4 regions of the Pseudomonas sp. LBUM1672 genome follow, and region 1 is predicted to be linked to each of the others. Evidence: predicted binding sites of a transcription regulator. Region 1 holds the regulator's gene; each other region holds the start of a gene.
The links. Region 1 encodes FliA, which starts transcription of late flagellar genes. Its sites were predicted from a motif close to CTAAAGTTTNNNNNNNNNNNGCCGNTAA; they were not measured.
Positions count from the first base shown of each region.

Region 2: the regulator FliA is predicted to act here: its motif matches at 2,419-2,446, upstream of motA (flagellar motor stator protein MotA).
Region 3: the regulator FliA is predicted to act here: its motif matches at 2,276-2,303, upstream of ACA053_RS00615 (methyl-accepting chemotaxis protein).
Region 4: the regulator FliA is predicted to act here: its motif matches at 2,336-2,363, upstream of ACA053_RS02180 (methyl-accepting chemotaxis protein).

Region 1 covers NZ_CP166781.1:1,767,898-1,772,529, forward strand. Annotated here, with positions in the region: gene flhF (flagellar biosynthesis GTPase FlhF) at 9-1,343, shown strand; gene fleN (flagellar synthesis regulator FleN) at 1,460-2,290, shown strand; gene fliA (RNA polymerase sigma factor FliA) at 2,287-3,027, shown strand; gene ACA053_RS07945 (chemotaxis response regulator CheY) at 3,195-3,566, shown strand; gene ACA053_RS07950 (protein phosphatase CheZ) at 3,589-4,377, shown strand; gene ACA053_RS07955 (chemotaxis protein CheA) at 4,431-4,632, shown strand, end outside.
Region 2 covers NZ_CP166781.1:563,275-567,906, forward strand. Annotated here, with positions in the region: gene rhdA (thiosulfate sulfurtransferase) at 1-766, opposite strand, end outside; gene ACA053_RS02520 (HDOD domain-containing protein) at 810-2,348, opposite strand; gene motA (flagellar motor stator protein MotA) at 2,515-3,366, shown strand; gene motB (flagellar motor protein MotB) at 3,370-4,404, shown strand.
Region 3 covers NZ_CP166781.1:120,308-124,939, forward strand. Annotated here, with positions in the region: rRNA gene ACA053_RS00590 (23S ribosomal RNA) at 1-497, shown strand, start outside; rRNA gene rrf (5S ribosomal RNA) at 671-786, shown strand; rRNA gene rrf (5S ribosomal RNA) at 894-1,009, shown strand; gene ACA053_RS00605 (STN domain-containing protein) at 1,033-1,212, opposite strand; partial or broken gene ACA053_RS00610 (FecR domain-containing protein) at 1,350-2,217, opposite strand; gene ACA053_RS00615 (methyl-accepting chemotaxis protein) at 2,419-4,299, shown strand; gene ACA053_RS00620 (SRPBCC family protein) at 4,445-4,632, opposite strand, start outside.
Region 4 covers NZ_CP166781.1:470,657-475,288, forward strand. Annotated here, with positions in the region: gene ACA053_RS02175 (potassium/proton antiporter) at 1-359, opposite strand, end outside; gene ACA053_RS02180 (methyl-accepting chemotaxis protein) at 655-2,280, opposite strand; gene ACA053_RS02185 (hypothetical protein) at 2,555-2,785, shown strand; gene ACA053_RS02190 (cell division protein ZapA) at 2,782-3,084, shown strand; partial or broken gene ACA053_RS02195 (HAMP domain-containing protein) at 3,230-4,255, shown strand; gene ACA053_RS02200 (methyl-accepting chemotaxis protein) at 4,391-4,632, shown strand, end outside.

The DNA.
Region 1 (4,632 bases):
AGTGGTTTATGCAAGTTAAGCGTTTTTTCGCCGCCGATATGCGTCAGGCCATGAAACTGGTTCGTGATGAGCTGGGCGCTGATGCCGCCATTATTGGCAATCGCCGGATCGCCGGTGGTGTCGAGCTGACGGCTGCCCTGGATTACAAATTGTCGGCGCTGGCCCCGCGTGTTCCGAACATGGAACTCGAGGATGAGTTGCGCAAGACCCAGTCGCGGATCGTCACCGCCCAGGCCGAATTGAGCCTGCGTGGCGAAGGCGAGACCGAAGGCGACAAGACCACCAATCGCCAGTTGTTCGCCGGCCTGCCATTGACCGCCGCCGAGCCGCTGATCGAACCGACCTACGCCGAACCTCGTCGTTCCGCTCCAGCCCCGGCACCCGCTGCTGGCGGCGTGGACCCACGGGCTTTCGATTCGATGCGTTTCGAGCTCAACAGCCTGCGCGAGCTGATGGAAGTGCAACTCGGCTCCCTGGCCTGGAATCAGCTGCAAGGCAGCCGTCCGGCCCAGGCCAATCTCTGGCGTCGCCTGCAACGCATCGGCCTGTCCGGCCCGTTGTCTCGCGACTTGCTGGCGATGATTGCCGACATTGACGAGCCCCGTCAGGCCTGGCGCATGTTGCTGGCGCACCTGGCGCGGATGATTGCCACGCCGGAAGTCGAGCCACTGGAAGAGGGCGGCGTGATTGCCATGGTCGGCCCGGCCGGCATGGGCAAGACCACCACCCTGGCCAAGCTCGCGGCCCGCTACGTGCTCAAATACGGCGCGCAAAACATCGCGCTGGTGAGCATGGACAGCTACCGTATCGGTGCGCAGGAACAATTGAAGACCCTGGGCCGGATTCTCAACGTGTCGGTCACTCACGTCGATCCGGGCCAATCGCTGGTGCAGGCGCTGGATCCCTTGTTGCGCAAACGCGTGGTGCTGATCGATACCGCGGGCCTTCAGGCCAGTGATCCGGCCCTGCGCATGCAGCTCGAAAGCCTGGCTGGACGTGGCATCAAGTCAAAAAATTATCTGGTTCTCGCAACCACCAGCCAGAAACAGGTTCTAACGGCCGCTTATCACAGTTACAAGCGCTGCGGGCTAGCTGGCTGCATCCTGACTAAACTGGATGAAACGGCAAGTCTGGGCGAGGTGTTGAGCCTGGCGATCAGTCATGAATTGCCGGTGGCTTACCTGACCGATGGCCCGCGTATTCCGGATGATTTGCATCTGCCGCGTCGTCATCAGTTGGTCAGTCGCGCCGTAAGCGTGCAAATGCAGGAAGAACCCAGCGAAGAAGCCATGGCTGACATGTTCGCTGATATTTACCACAGCCCGACCAAGCAGGTTGGCTGAGGTACTAATGAACAGTTTTTGTACCTACATCGATGGTCTGCCATGCATTGTTCAGTTGATGAACGCGCAGCCAGTAATGTGGCCTCCGTCTATGCAAGACAAGGTAAAGAAATAACATGGGCAGCATGCATCCCGTACAGGTGATCGCGGTGACCGGCGGCAAAGGTGGCGTCGGGAAGACTAACGTGTCAGTGAACTTGTCCCTGGCTCTAGCTGAGCTCGGCCGGCGCGTCATGCTGCTGGACGCCGATCTGGGGCTGGCGAACGTCGACGTCCTGCTGGGGCTGACACCCAAACGTACCCTGGCCGACGTGATCGAAGGCCGCTGTGAGCTGCGCGACGTGCTGTTGCAAGGCCCCGGCGGTATCCGCATCGTCCCGGCCGCGTCCGGCACGCAGAGCATGGTTCATTTGAGCCCGGCCCAACACGCCGGCCTGATCCAGGCCTTCAGCGATATCGGCGACAACCTCGACGTCTTGGTGATCGACACCGCTGCGGGCATTGGTGACTCGGTAGTCAGTTTCGTTCGCGCCGCGCAAGAAGTTTTGCTGGTGGTCTGCGACGAGCCGACTTCGATCACGGATGCCTACGCGTTGATCAAACTGCTGAACCGCGACTACGGCATGAACCGCTTCCGCGTCCTGGCCAACATGGCCCAGAGCCCGCAGGAAGGTCGCAACCTGTTCGCCAAGTTGACCAAGGTCACGGACCGCTTCCTCGACGTCGCCCTACAATACGTTGGCGCGGTGCCTTACGACGAAAGCGTGCGCAAGGCTGTGCAGAAGCAGCGCGCCGTCTACGAAGCCTTCCCGCGTTCCAAGTGCGCCCTGGCGTTCAAGGCAATCGCGCAGAAGGTCGACACCTGGCCGTTACCTGCCAACCCGCGTGGGCACCTGGAGTTTTTCGTCGAGCGCCTCGTGCAACAGACCGCAGGACCCGTCCTATGACAGCCAGTGGCTACAACCTCTACAAGAAGTCGGCACGTGATGCGCAGTACGAGCTGATCGAGCGTTACGCGCCACTGGTCAAACGCATTGCTTACCACTTGCTGGCCCGTCTGCCGGCCAGTGTTCAGGTTGAAGACCTGATCCAGGCCGGGATGATTGGCCTGCTTGAAGTATCGACCAAATATGACGCCAGCAAAGGCGCGAGTTTCGAGACGTACGCGGGCATTCGAATCCGTGGCGCGATGCTCGATGAAGTACGCAAGGGGGACTGGGCGCCACGTTCGGTCCACCGCAATACCCGGATGGTCAGCGACGCAATTCGCTCGATTGAAGCTAAAACCGGTCGTGACGCTAAAGATCATGAGGTTGCGGCCGAACTCCAATTGAGTCTCGATGATTATTACGGGATTTTGAACGACACCCTGGGCAGCCGGTTATTCAGTTTCGACGATCTGTTGCAGGACGGCGAACACGAAGGGCTGCACGAGGATGGCGCGAGTGCACATCTGGAGCCGTCACGCGATCTGGAAGATGAACGCTTCCAGGCAGCGCTGGCGGACGCGATTGCCAATTTGCCGGAGCGTGAGCGACTGGTGTTGGCGCTGTACTACGACGAAGAGCTGAACCTCAAGGAAATCGGTGAGGTCCTGGGGGTCAGCGAATCGCGGGTCAGCCAGTTACATAGCCAGTGCGCGGCCCGTTTGCGGGGGCGTTTGGGGGAGTGGCGAGCGCGCTGAAGGCAGTGTGGGGACACTGCGAACGAGGCCGGTGGGGTGTTGAACTGCACCGGTCGCGATCTGTTGTGCTCCAGACAGTCATCGAATGCATTGCCGGATTGATTGAAATGGCGCGTCCAGGTGCTGGGCGCGTTTAAGACTGCTTGGAGGTCGAATTGGACAAGAACATGAAAATCCTCATCGTTGATGACTTCTCAACGATGCGGCGGATCATAAAAAACCTGTTGCGTGACCTTGGGTTCACCAACACGGTCGAGGCTGACGATGGCACTACCGCCATTCCGGTTCTCAACAGCGGGAGCATCGACTTTCTGGTAACGGACTGGAACATGCCTGGCATGACCGGTATCGATCTGCTGCGTCACGTACGCGCCGATGAAAAGCTCAAGCACCTGCCAGTGCTGATGGTGACTGCAGAAGCCAAGCGCGAGCAGATCATCGAAGCGGCCCAGGCCGGTGTTAACGGCTATGTGGTCAAACCCTTCACGGCCCAGGCGTTGAAAGAAAAAATCGAGAAGATTTTCGAACGCATCGGTTGATCCACTGCGCCACGGGGGAGCTATGGAGCATAAAGAATCTTCATTGGGCGATTTTGAATCGACCCTGAAAAAACACGCGGTCGAACTGGTCGAAAGCCTTGAAAAAGGCAGGTTCGGCGACGCCGTGCAACTGATCCATGAGCTCAATCAGACCCGTGACCGCGGCCTGTATCAGGAAGTGGGCAAGCTCACTCGCGAGCTGCATAGCGCGATCGTCAATTTCCAGATTGACCCGAACATGCCGCAAGCCGAGGAAGTGTCGCAGATCACGGACGCCACCGAGCGCCTGGGGTATGTGGTCAAGCTGACCGAGGCTGCCGCCAACCGCACCATGGACCTGGTGGAGAACGCCACGCCGCTGGTCAACAGCCTGAGCGAAGAAGCCCAGGCGTTGAGCACGGATTGGGGTCGGTTCATGCGTCGCGAAGTCGGAGCCGAAGAGTTCCGCGAACTGGCTCGGCGGGTCGACGGTTTCCTGACACGCAGCAGCGAAGACAATCGCACGGTGTCGAGCAACCTCAATGACATTCTGCTGGCCCAGGATTACCAGGACCTCACCGGTCAAGTGATCAAACGCGTAACCCAATTGGTCACCGAAGTTGAAAGCAACTTGCTCAAGCTCGTGCTCATGGCCAGCCAGGTAGACCGCTTTGCGGGTATCGAACATGACCGTGATGCGATGCTCGCTGAAAAAGATCCGCAAAAACATCTCTCTCAGGGTGAAGGTCCGCAGATTCATGCCGATAAAAGAGAAGACGTTGTGTCCGGTCAGGACGATGTGGACGATTTGTTATCCAGCCTAGGATTTTAGAGTTTTAGCATTTTAGGTTTTTTAGGTTTTTAGACCTCAGGAGCACCCCCTTAATGAGCTTCGGCGCCGATGAAGAGATCCTTCAGGATTTCCTGGTTGAGGCCGGCGAGATTCTAGAGCAACTGTCCGAACAGCTGGTCGAGCTGGAAAGCCGACCGGATGATGCGGATTTGCTCAATGCAATTTTTCGCGGTTTTCACACTGTAAAAGGGGGCGCCGGCTTCCTCCAGCTCAACGAGCTGGTGGAGTGCTGTC
Region 2 (4,632 bases), 1.2 Mb from region 1:
CGGCGTAGCCTTTGACCCGCGGATAACCGAGGGACTTGGCCACCAGATAAGTGAAGCCAGAGCGATGGTGAGTCTGGCAGTGGGTAATGACTTCTTTGTCTTTGGTGATGCCGAGTTGTTCCAGGATCTGCGGCATGTCCGTGCGGATGCGCAAGTTGCGCGCCTGATCCATGCCGGCCGTCCATTCGAAATTCACTGCGCCGGGAATGTGCCCGGCCTTGGCTGCCAGGACTTTCTCGCCGGAGTATTCCAGTGGGCCGCGCGCGTCCCATACTGCGAGGTCGGCGGCACCGAGACGGCTTTGCAGGTATTCACGGGTGGCGGTCGGTTCGTCGTGCAGGGTCAACGCAACCGGGCCGCCAACGGGGGCCGGGATCTGGATCGACATGGGCATGCCTTCTGCCAGCCAGGCCGTCAGGCCACCGTCGAGATAGTGGTAGTTGCGGTGGCCGATGACATCGAGCAGCCAGATAAAGCGCCCGGCCCAGCCGCCACCTTCGTCGTCATAGACCACGTAGGTCGCATTGGCGTTATGTCCCAACTCACCGAACAATGCTTCGAGTGCCGCTTGCGGCGGCATCAGCCCCGGCGCGGGCGCTTGCCCGAGTTGCGTGCGCTTGGGGTCGACAAAGCGCGCGCCGGGTAGATGCCCTTCGGCATAGCGGGCGCTGCTGGTCAGGTCTACCAGAATCAGTTCGCGGGACTCAAGGCGAGGGAGCAAGTCGCTCGGCTCGATGACCAGCGCCAAGCCAGAGAAGTCAGACATGTGAGGTCTCCAGAGCACAAAGGGGAGGATTGTAGCGCAGCATTCATTGACCGCGTTGGCTAAAGCTATGGAGTGCCTTTTCAATGCACTGCGCGGTTTTGCCAAAGGCTTGTACGGTAATTTCCGAAAAGGGCCCGCCGCCCTGATCCGCCACAACCACCATGATCACCCGACCGTTGTTGACCAGCGAGCGCAGCAGCAGGTGTTCGCCGCGAAACTGTGCGCGCAGGCTGGCGGGTAGCAACGCCGAGAACTGGGCGTTGTTGGCCGGGGTCAATCGCACCTGGGCCTGTTGCGAGAGCAATCGTTGCAGCACGGTGCTCTGACTCACGACCAGGTTCAGCCCCGCCGCTTCCTTCGGCAGTCCGGCGGTTTGATGAGCGCGCAAATTGGCGTGGGTGCGGTCGGCCATCAAAATCATCACCCGCCGCATGCCGCAGGCGACCAGCGCGTCCCGGGCCGAGGTGGTCAAGTGCATGGCGTTGGTGAAGCGGCTCGGCTCGACCAGCAGCTCGGCACATTGTTTACGCCATGCCGTCAGATCTTCGGCGGTCGGTGCCGCTGCCGGCAGCAAACCGGCGTGAATACGGTTCATGCCCGAAGGCCAGATCAGCGATACGGCGGGGTGCCAGATGTCCGGCATTGCATGTTGGCGTGCGCTGTTGGCAGCTTGTTGGTGCAATTGCTGCTGCACGTCGCTCATCGGCATTTGCAGGTAAAGGCTGGTCAGGTATTGCCAGCGCTCACTGTGCGGGCTGTCCCAGGCCTGTTGCGCCGACAGTGCCAGGCCGTTGGCCAGCAGCACGGTATTGGCCGGCTGATTGAGCCAGCGACGCAGGGTCGGATCGTCATCGAGACGGTTTTGCTGGCGCAGAGGGTGCTCGCTGTCCCGGGCAATGCGCAGCACTTTGACCAGTTCGCGCTGCTCGTTGAGCAGCAGTCGATAACCTTGTTGCACCCAGATCGGCAGGCGCCAGACATCCACCAGCGCCTGGCAGATGTCCAGCAGGCGAACACCGAACAATTCCTTTTCGACTTTGCGTGCTGACTCGCCTTTATGAATGACCCGCAGCTCCCACTCTTCGAGCAATTGCGGATGAGTCAATGCCATCGGCCACAGCGGCGAGAGGAACAACAGGCTGCCCCAATGGATGTCCTGCCAGAGCCGCGCCAGGCGACCGGCGAAAAAGCCGTTGGCCTGTTGGGTTGCATGCTGGCTGATCAGCTGGAGCTGACGCAGCGCCACGGGTATCTGTGATTGGGGTTCGGCAGGCAGCCGGGCGAGCAATTCTTCGGTGCGTTTCAACCCGAGGCGATTGATCGCCACCTCAAGGTTCTCCGCCGGCTCGGTCATGCTGCCGTGGGTGTGGCGATTGGCTTCGCGAATCACGCTCAAGGCCAGGGCCGGGCTGTCCTGCAACAATTCGGCGATGTCGCGCAGTGAGCTGCGGTTGTCGCCGAGGGCTTTGCAGACACGGTCGTGACTGTCTTGTGGAACCGGCAGGCGCACGCCGTCGAGAAGCTTTACCCAGCCTTCAAGCGTGGTCGGTTTTGGGGTTGGGGTGTTCGTTTCGTTAGCCATGGTTGGACGTGATCATCGTCTGCATTACCTATGCCCCCAGAGGGCTAAATTAGCTTTTCGCTTGAACGGGCTATAGTCTGGCGCAGTTTTGCCGATAAGTAGAAGAAGAGATTTTTTAACTTCCGAATATGACCTTGAACCCGACTCAGTAAGTGCTCTCCTACCTATGGCTAAAATAATCGGCATCATCGTCGTATTCGCGAGCGTGCTCGGCGGATACGTGCTCTCCCACGGCAAGATTGCCGCCCTGATTCAACCTTTCGAGGTGATGATTATCGGTGGTGCGGCCCTCGGTGCATTCCTGCAGGCCAACCCTGGTCACATGTTCAAACTCGTTCTCAAGAAAGCCCTGGGAATGTTCAGCTCGCGGTTCAACCACACGTTCTATCTGGAAGTGCTGGGCCTGATCTACGAGATCCTCAACAAGAGCCGCCGCGAAGGCATGATGGCGATCGAAGGCGACATTGAAGACGCCGCCGCGAGCCCGATCTTCGCCAAGTACCCGGCGGTCCTGAAAGATGACCGCATGACCGCGTACATCTGCGATTACCTGCGCATCATGTCCTCCGGCAACATGGCTCCCCACGAGCTCGAAGGCCTGTTCGACATGGAGCTGACCAGTCTCAAGGAAGATTTGGATCATCCTTCCCATGCGGTGAACGGCATCGCCGACGCCATGCCCGGCTTCGGTATCGTCGCGGCCGTATTGGGTATCGTGGTGACCATGGCCTCCCTGGGTGAAAGCGATCAGAAAATGATCGGCCTGCACGTGGGGGCGGCACTGGTGGGTACCTTCTTCGGTATTCTCGCCGCCTACGGTTTCTTTGGCCCATTGGCCCATGCCCTGGCCCACGATGCCAAGGAAGAACTGAACGTCTACGAAGCCATCAAGGCCTCGCTGGTCGCTTCGGCTTCCGGCATGCCGCCATCGCTGGCGGTGGAATTCGGCCGCAAGGTTCTGTACCCGGCGCACCGTCCTAGCTTCGCTGAGCTGGAACAAGCGGTTCGCGGTCGCTAAGTCATGGAAAATAACCAGCCGATAATCATCAAGCGCGTAAAAAAATACGCGGCCGGGCATCACGGGGGCTCATGGAAAATCGCCTTCGCTGACTTCGCGACGGCGATGATGGCGTTCTTCCTGGTGCTGTGGCTGCTGTCCACCGCCACGCCGGAACAGAAGATCGCCATCGCCGGTTACTTCAAGGACCCGGTCGGTTTTTCCGAAAGCGGCACGCCGTACATCATCGATTTGGGCGGCTCCCCGACCCTGGCACCGGAGAACACCCTCAACCCCGAGGTGAAGTCTCAGCCGCAGCCGGACCGAGTCACCGTCGACACCGACCAGGTCGAAGGCATGGCCGAGCAGGTGGAGAAGGAGCGCTTGGAACTGTTGCTGCAAGAGTTGCAGAACAAGGTCGATGAAAACCCGCTGCTGCAAAAATTCAAGGACCAGATCCAGTTCGAAATCACACAGGACGGCTTGCGCATCCAGATCATGGACGCGGAAAACCGGCCGATGTTCGATTCCGGCAGTGCGCGCCTGAAACCGTATTTCGAAGACATCCTGCTGGCCATGGCCGACACCATCAAAGCGGTGCCGAACAAGATCAGCATCAGCGGCCACACCGATGCCAAGCCGTACTCGGGCACCGGTGATTTCGGTAACTGGGAACTCTCGGCCAACCGTGCCAACGCCGCCCGCCGCGCGCTGGTCGCCGGCAGCTATCCGGATCAGCAAGTGGCGCGGGTGGTCGGTTATGCCTCGTCCGCGCTGTTCGACCGCGAGAACCCGTTCAACCCGGTCAACCGCCGGATCGACATCGTGGTGCTGACCAAAAAAGCCCAACGCGCCATCGAAGGTTCGCAAGGCGCTGAACCTGCGCCGGAGCCAACGCCAGCGCAAGGCCAGGGTGGACCGGGCGAAGTGCCGCCAACACCAGTCGATCCAAACGCATTGCCGGCGGATAAACAACCGCTGCCGGCGCATGAGCTTCGTGAGCGTTTGAATATCTTCGAAGACCCGGCGCCGAAACCGGGTGAGCCGCCGAAGCAGTGATCCACAACAATCAAGCCGACAGAGATGTCGGCTTTTTTGTGCGGCTTTCACAGGATTGGACGTCACTGCATTTTTAGCGTGGGCATGGTCCCTGTGGGAGCGAGCCTGCTCGCGAAGGCTTTGTGTCAGGCGACGGGGGGAGGGCGGTGTACATATCCATTTCTGCGGTAACGGCCGCCTATGGTTTCGCTCTTACAGCGAGTCACTTGGAAAAGCCCCAAGTAACCA
Region 3 (4,632 bases), 1.6 Mb from region 1:
TGGAAGGGCCATCGCTCAACGGATAAAAGGTACTCCGGGGATAACAGGCTGATACCGCCCAAGAGTTCATATCGACGGCGGTGTTTGGCACCTCGATGTCGGCTCATCACATCCTGGGGCTGAAGCCGGTCCCAAGGGTATGGCTGTTCGCCATTTAAAGTGGTACGCGAGCTGGGTTTAGAACGTCGTGAGACAGTTCGGTCCCTATCTGCCGTGGACGTTTGAGATTTGAGAGGGGCTGCTCCTAGTACGAGAGGACCGGAGTGGACGAACCTCTGGTGTTCCGGTTGTCACGCCAGTGGCATTGCCGGGTAGCTATGTTCGGAATAGATAACCGCTGAAAGCATCTAAGCGGGAAACTAGCCTCAAGATGAGATCTCACTGGGACCTTGAGTCCCCTGAAGGGCCGTCGAAGACTACGACGTTGATAGGTTGGGTGTGTAAGCGCTGTGAGGCGTTGAGCTAACCAATACTAATTGCCCGTGAGGCTTGACCATATAACACCCAAGCAATTTGCTTGCTTCGAGCCCAAAGGCGAAAGAGCACCAGATTGCGGTGTGTGAAGACGAAACGAACCGAAAGTTCGAGATACTCACAAAACACCAAGCTGTCACATACCCATTCGCTGGAGCGTGAACCCGCAAGGGCCCACGACCTGGCTACCGAATTTCTTGACGACCATAGAGCATTGGAACCACCTGATCCCATCCCGAACTCAGCAGTGAAACGATGCATCGCCGATGGTAGTGTGGGGTTTCCCCATGTGAGAGTAGGTCATCGTCAAGATTAAATTCCGAAACCCCTATCTGCGTATGCAGGTAGGGGTTTTGTTTTAGTAGAAGTCACCAATTTTGCTGGCACGTTACGACTGTAATGGGCTGGTCACAGAATTTCTTGACGACCATAGAGCATTGGAACCACCTGATCCCATCCCGAACTCAGCAGTGAAACGATGCATCGCCGATGGTAGTGTGGGGTTTCCCCATGTGAGAGTAGGTCATCGTCAAGATTGAATTCCGAAACCCCTGTCTGCTAACGCAGACAGGGGTTTTGTCTTTCTGGGAGCCCCAAAAGCTTTACCCCAGACTGGCTCACGGCCTCCAGGCCCGAAGCACTGAGCAAATGATTCAGCGCCTGATCGACCGAACAGTCGCCCTGCACACCCGGTGACTGACGCCCGCTAGTTTGCGCCGGTTGGCAACAAGTCGACACCCAGCGTGGTAGAGAACAGCGCCGCGCGAACGGCGTGGCGTGAAATGCAGGTGTCCGGAGTGAGACAAGGAAGATTCTTACCGATGGCGCGCATATTGACTAAGCCGGGCTTGTACGAAAAACCCGCCACAAATAATTCAGACTTGCCGCTCCAGCGTCACCCACCAGCGAGTGCGATAGCGCAACTGCACGGGCAGGGTTTGCGGCAGAATGGCCATCTGCTTATCGGTGCTATCCAGGCGGAAGACTCCGGACAGTCGCAAGTCGGCAATGTCCGATGAGCACGTCAGATAACCGTGCCGGTAGCGTGCGACCTCATTGAGGAATTCCCTCAGGCGCATGTTGCGAGTGACGATCAAGCCATCGACCCACGCGCCGGCATCCATATCCAGCGGCGCCGCCACTTTCGCCTGGTGGTGGTCGGTTAAATAACTCTGCCCGGCCTGCCTCCGAATCGGCTCACCCTCAGCGACCCGTGGCGAATGAATCGCGACGATGCCGCTGGTGACACTGAGCCGTGTGCAGTCATCGTTCTGACGCAGGATGAACCGCGCGCCCACGCCTTCATACACCGCGTGACCACTTTACACACGCAACGGTGGATCAAATGGAGACGCTTCGTCGATCCCGCCGCAGGTCACGATGATTTTGCCGCGCGTCAGTTTGATTAGCCGTTGCTGCGCGGCGTAATCGAGATCCACCGCGCAGACGGTGTCGAGCTCCAGTCGGGTGCCGTCGGGCAATTGGAACCCCGTCGCTCCCCCTTGGCGGTGACTAGTCGGCGGTCCGCTGTTGCCAACCCACCGCATCCTTTCCCAGCCATGCCGCCGAACCTACCAGCAACGCACCTGACAACAGCTTCAGAGCCTGTCGTCGTCCCAATCCCTGGGCGCTGTTTTCCAGGGTGTTGAAGGGGATTTGAGCACCGGGTACGACGCGCGGATTGCTGCTCAGCTCGGCTTGCAGGGACTGCACGCGCTGCCACCCCAGTTCGTGTTCCAAATGCTACGCGCGCAAGACGGCACGCCGTTCGGCGGGAATGTCGGGCATTTCATACAAACCCCTAAGATTTCTCCGACTGGTGCCGACAGACTGGGGAGACATGCGTGCACCAAAGTAGCGCGGCCGAAGAATACCGCCTGCGCTGTTACATGGAATGTTGCACCTGGAACGCATCCCCACTTTTTGCATAAGAAGTCCCATGAAATGAATCTCAAATTCAGCCATAAAATCCTTCTGGCCGCCTCCGGCGTCGTGGTGCTGGCTTTTGCGTTGTTCACTTTGTACAACGACTATCTGCAGCGAAACACCATCCGGCAAAACCTCGAGTCCTCCGTCCAGCAGGCCGGCGACCTGACCGCCAGCAGCGTGCAGAACTGGATGAGCGGTCGTGTGCTGGTCCTGGAAAACCTCGCACAGAACGTCGCTCACCAAGGCGCCAACGCGGACCTTCCAGGCCTGGTTGATCAGCCGGCCTTCACCTCGAACTTCCAGTTCACCTACGTTGGCCAAGCCAATGGCGTGTTCACCCAACGCCCCGACGCGAAGATGCCGGACGGTTACGATCCGCGTCAGCGTCCCTGGTACAAACAAGCCGTGGCTGCCGACAAAACCATGCTGACGCCGCCGTACATGGCAGCGGTCGGTGGCTTGGTGGTGACTATCGCCATGCCGGTGAAAAAGAACGGTGAATTGCTCGGCGTAGTCGGCGGTGACCTGAGCCTGGAAACCCTGGTGAAGATCATCAACTCGGTGGACTTCGGTGGCATCGGCCACGCGTTCCTGGTCAGCGCCGACGGTCAGGTGATCGTCAGCCCGGACAAAGACCAGGTGATGAAAAACCTGAAAGACATTTACCCGAACGCTGGCGTGCGCATCGAGAAGGGCAATCAGGACGTCACCCTGAACAATCAGGACCGCATCCTCTCGTTCACCCCGGTGAGCGGTTTGCCAAATGCCGAGTGGTACATCGGTCTGTCAATCGATAAGGACAAGGCCTACGCACCACTGAGCCAATTCCGCACCTCCGCGCTGATCGCAATGTTCATCGCCGTGAGCGTTATTGCCGTGCTGCTGAGCCTGCTGATCAACGTGCTGATGCGTCCCCTGACCACCATGGGCCGCGCGATGCAGGACATCGCCCAAGGTGAAGGCGACCTGACCCGTCGTCTGGCCGTGGAAAGCAAAGACGAGTTCGGTGAGTTGGGCGGTTCGTTCAACCAGTTCGTGGAGCGGATTCACGCCTCCATTTCCGAAGTGTCCTCGGCGACCCGTCAGGTCCACGATTTGTCGCAACGAGTGATGGCATCGTCCAACGCCTCGATCGTCGGTTCCGACGAACAAAGCGCACGCACCAACAGCGTGGCGGCGGCGATCAACCAACTGGGTGCCGCCACTCAGGAAATCGCGCGCAATGCTGCCGATGCTTCGCAGCATGCCAGCGGCGCGAGCGAGCAGGCGGACGATGGTCGTCAGGTGGTGGAGAAAACTATCCTGGCCATGACCGAGCTGTCGCAGAAAATCAGCCTGTCCTGCACCCAGATCGAAACCCTGAACGCCAGCACTGACAACATCGGGCACATTCTTGATGTGATCAAAGGCATCTCCCAGCAGACCAACTTGCTCGCGCTCAACGCCGCCATCGAAGCGGCACGTGCCGGTGAAGCCGGCCGTGGTTTTGCGGTGGTGGCGGATGAGGTGCGCAATCTGGCGCATCGCACGCAAGAGTCGGCGGAAGAGATCCACAAGATGATCACCTCGCTGCAGATCGGTTCTCGCGAAGCGGTGACCACCATGAACGCGAGTCAGGTTTCCAGCGAAGAGAGCGTCGAAGTGGCGAACCAGGCTGGCCTGCGACTGGTCAGCGTGACCCAGCGCATCGGCGAAATCGACGGCATGAACCAGTCGGTGGCTGCGGCGACCGAAGAGCAGACGGCGGTGGTGGAAACCCTCAACGTCGACGTCAACCAAATCAACTTGCTGAACCAGCAGAGCGTGGCGAACCTCAATGAAACGTTGAAGGATTGCGATGCGTTGTCGTTGCAGGCGAACCGGTTGAAGCAGTTGGTGGATAGCTTCAAGATCTGATCAAGGCCCGTTCTACCACGTTATCGTTCTTCGCGAGCAAGCCCGCTCCCACATTCGACCGCATTCCTTCAGAAGGAAATCGGTCAACCTGTGGGAGCGGGCTTGCTCGCGAAAGCGGTACAACAATCACCGCTTAACCAAAGCCCTACACAAACAGCTTCAATACATTGTTCATCGCATCATCCGCAAACCCCTGCACAAAATCCTTGAACCCCGGCAGCGCCTCATCACCCCCCTGTGCCGGTTCGGCAATAATGGTCCAGGTCGCTCGCGACTTGCTCGCACCCAACGGTTCAACACTCATCGCCGCCCACAGATTGGCCACGCCCAGCG
Region 4 (4,632 bases), 1.3 Mb from region 1:
TGAATCAGGTTCAGATCGAATAGCCACGCGGCGGCCATGCCGGTCATCCCCGTGGTGATCAACACCCCGACCGTCGCGAGCGACAGCGCTGGCCATAACGCCACGCGGAAGCTGGAAACCCGGGTGCGCAACCCGCCGTCGAGCAGGATGACTGCCAGCGCGAGGTTGCCGACCAGATAAGCTGTTGGGTAGTTATCGAAAATAATGCCGGCGCCATCGACACCGGCCGACATGCCCACCGCGAGGATGATCACCAGAATCGGGATACCAAGGCGCGATGAAAGGGAACTCACCAGAATGCTTGCACCTACCAGCAACGCGCCGATCAAGAACAGGCTGTTGATGGTCGTCGCATTCAAAGGCAGTACTCCAGAAAGCTGAAAGGCGGGCACAAACTGACCATGCAGTCTGCGTGCCAGCGATTCTAACCTGTTGAAATGTGATGCTGTCAAAAAGCTTTTGCAGCCGCGACAACGTCACCCGGATTGAGCTTGATCCTGTGGCGAGGGGATTTATCCCCGTTGGGTTGCGGAGCGGCCCCTGCGTTCTTTCAGGCACACACCGCAAACAGATCTTGCGACGGCTTCGCCGCCGAACGGGGATAAATCCCCTCACCACAGATAAATCCCTTAGCCACAGAGAAAGTGTCGCTGCTTACAGGCTGAACCGCCCAACCATGTTGTTCAGGTCCAGCGCCAATCGCGACAATTCATTGCTCGCCGCACTCGTCTGATTCGCCCCGGTCGCCGATTGCACCGACAAATCACGGATGTTCACCAGGTTGCGATCGACTTCACGGGCCACCTGCGCCTGTTCTTCAGCCGCGCTGGCAATCACCAGGTTGCGCTCGTTGATCTCGACAATGGCGCTGTTGATCGTGTCCAGGGACAGGCCTGCACCGCGGGCGATGTTCAAGGTCGATTCGGCACGTTCGGTGCTGTTACGCATCGAATCCACCGCGTGTTCGGTACCGCTCTGGATGCTGCCGATCATGCGTTCAATTTCGCTGGTCGACTGCTGGGTGCGATGCGCCAGTGCACGAACCTCATCCGCCACCACCGCGAAGCCACGCCCGGCTTCACCGGCACGCGCCGCTTCGATTGCGGCGTTCAAGGCCAGCAGGTTGGTCTGGTCCGCCAGGCCGCGAATCACGTCCAGCACCTTGCCGATGTCGCGGGATTCATTGGCCAGATCGCCAATCAGGGTCGCGGTGCTCTGCACATCGGCACTCATGCGTTCGATGGCACTGACGGTTTCCTGCACCAGGTCACGACCGTCGCCGGCCGAGGTGGTGGCGTTTTTCGAGGCCTCGGAAGTGCTCACCGCGTTGCGCGCGACTTCTTCCACGGCGCTGGTCATTTCATTGACGGCGGTGGCGGCCTGTTCGATTTCGTTGTTCTGCTGGGTCAGGCCGCGGGCGCTTTCGTCGGTGACGCTGTTCAGCTCTTCAGCGGCGGACGCCAGTTGCGTAGCCGAGCCGGAAATCCGCTGCAGGGTGTCACGCAGCTTGTCCTGCATCTTCGACATGGCCAGCAGCAAGCGGCCGGCCTCGTCTTCACCATCGACATGGATCGGGCGAGTCAGGTTGCCTTCGGCGATTTCTTCCGCAGCGCTCAAAGCGTTGGCGATCGGCTTGGTGATGCTGTTGGTCAGCAGCCAGGCGAACAGCAGGGTCAGGCCAGTGGCGATCACCAGCAGGGTGACGACCAGCTTGAACGCCGAAGAGTACTGATCGGATGCTTGCTGATTAAGATCGACCGCCTGTTGGTTGTTGATCAGCATCAGGCGGTTGAGCACCGCGTTGACGGCTTCAGAGTTGTTCAACAGATCGGTGTTGAGCAAGGTGCGCAGTTCTTCCACCTGATTGTTGCGCGACAGGCTCTTCATCCGGTCTTCAAGCTGACGATACTGGCCAAGCAACTGCACGTACTGGTCGTAGGCCGCACGCTCGTCAGGGCTGCTGATGAATTTTTCATACTCAGTCTGAGCGGCACGGATCTGCTGGTTGCGTTGATCGAACAGCTCGATGGTTTTTTGCTGTACGTCGGGTTCGCGGTTGGTCAACAGGCGATAGGAAAGAACCCGAAGGCGCAACGTCAGTTGGGTGAACTCATCCAGTGCCTTGATGCTCGGCACACTGCTCTCGACGATGTTCTCGCCGGCGCCGCGAATCTTGCTCATCTGGTTCAAGGCAAACACGCCCAGAACCAGCATCAAACCGCCAATCAGGGCGAAACCGAGGAACGCCCGTGGTGCGATATTCATATTACGAAGGGACATGCTGTTTACCAAAGTGAGCGCACCCGTGCGGCGCTGAAGCTGACGTGTGAGTGACTTATCGGTCATACGACTAAAGTCTTGAGGGCCTGCGCGTTTTTGTCGCAGACAGGCCCCGGCGACGAAGTGCAGGAACCAGATCCGCCAATCACAGTCTTTAAAGCTCGCGAGGAAGGTCGCCCGCCAGGAAAATCAAGGCCTTGCGCCCGAATAACCCTGGCATCCGTGGTGACTTTTCTTTATCGTACGCGCCCCTTGAAATGCTTGGAAAATCAAAATGTTGGAAGCATCCCTAAGCCAATTGGAACAGCTGGTCAGCGACCTGGTGCAACAGAACCAGAGCCTGCTCGCCACCAATCAGACCCTGAGCTACGAGCTGGCCCAGGCCAAGGATGAAAACGAAAGCCTGCAACTGAACCTGATGGAACAGGAAGAGAAACAAGGCGCCACCGCGGCCCGCATCCAGGCCCTGGTTGAGCGCGTCAGCGCCGGCCCGGTCAGCGCATGAATCACGGCGCCGCAGGGGTAAAAGTCGTCTCGATCCTGGGGGAGGACTATTCGATCAAGGCGCCGGCCGGGGAAGAGCAAACCCTGCTGGACGCCGCGCTGATGTTGAAAGCTGCCTTGGCCGATACCAAAAGAAAGTACCCGACGCTGATCGGTGACCGCCTGCTGGTGTTGGCCGCGATGAATCTGTGCTCCCAGCAGATTGAAATGCAGAAGCAGCACAAGCAGGAACTCGACCGTTACCAAGAGCAAGTCAGCGCCACGGTTGAAGTGATCTCCAAGACGATCAATCAGGCCTGATCGGCTTTGCGCACAACCAAAGAATAGATTGTCCATTGTGTTGTATACAATCGGCACGGCTGTTGCAGTGTTTCAGCCTCTTATTCTTTGGGGGTGCTCCATGCAGTTCTGGCGACGCAGTATTCAATGGCAGTTGATCCTCAGCATGGGCACCGCCCTGCTGGTCAGCATCCTGATCGTGGTTGGCATTTATACCCTCGTGGTCAACCGTCTCGCCCAGAGCTATCTGGTCGAGCAGGCACTGCCGTCGAGCATCGAGGCGATGCGCAATGACATCGAACGAATCCTCGTTCAACCTCTTACCGCCGCCAAGGACATCGCCAGCAACAGCATGGTGCGCGACTGGCTGGCCGGGGGTGAAAACAGTGCCCAGACAGACGCGTTCGTCCAGTATCTGGAAGGCATTCGCGCCGAACACAAAGCCTTTACCGCGCTGATTGTCGGCACGGCTTCAAACCATTACTTCACTGAAAAAGGCCTGGACCGGACCCTCAGCCGTTCCAATCCCAAGGACGCCTGGTTCTACGCCTTCCTCGACAGCAACCAGCCGCGCACCCTCAATATCGACAATGACACCGCGACCGGAGAATTGGCGCTGTTCATCGACCTGAAGGTCGAGCAGGGCGGCAAAGTCGTGGGCGTTGCCGGGCTCGGGTTGAGCATGAAAGAGCTGTCGGAGCTGATCCACAATTTCAACTTCGGTGAGCGCGGCAAGGTCTATCTCGTGCGTTCCGACGGTTTGATCCAGGTTCATCCTGAGGCGCAATTCAGCGGCAAGCGCACACTGGCCGAGCAAATTGGCGCAACCGCCGCACAATCGGTCATGGGTCAAAAAGTTGCCACCAACAGCAGCTTCGTTCGCGACGGCGAAGATTATCTGGCGTTAAGCCTGCCGTTACGGGACTTGGGCTGGACCCTGGTGGCCGAAGTGCCACAGTCGCAGATCTATGCCGAGGCTCGTCGCGCCATGTGGATGAGCAGCGGTATTGGCCTGGCGGTGGCGCTGGTGTGTCTGTTACTGGTGGTTTTGCTGGCCCGTGGGTTGGTGCGGCCGATCCGTCAGGTAACAGCGGCGCTGGTAGCCATCGGTAGCGGCGGGGGAGATTTGACCCACCGGTTAGATTCCAGCCGCGCCGATGAACTGGGTGACCTGGCACGCGGCTTCAATCGATTCCTCGGCAGTCAGCGCGAAATGATTGGCGAAGTGCTGACCACCAGCGAGCGTTTGCGCACGGCCGTTGGGCAGGTAGCACGGGTGGTGGATAACACCGCCGAACGTTCGGGTCGTCAGCAGGAAATGACCGACATGGTCGCCACCGCCGTCCACGAAATGGGCCTGACCGTGCAGGAAATCGCCCAGAACGCGGGTAACGCCGCGGTCGCTTCACAGAACGCTCGCGATGAAGCGATGCAGGCGCGTGAAGTTGTGGGTGGGTCGATCCGCCATATAGAAAGCATGTCCGATGAAATCGGCCTTGCGGCGGGAGCTGTTGGTGAGCTGGCTAATCAAGTGGCGTCGATCGATCAGGTGCTGGCCGTGATTCGCGG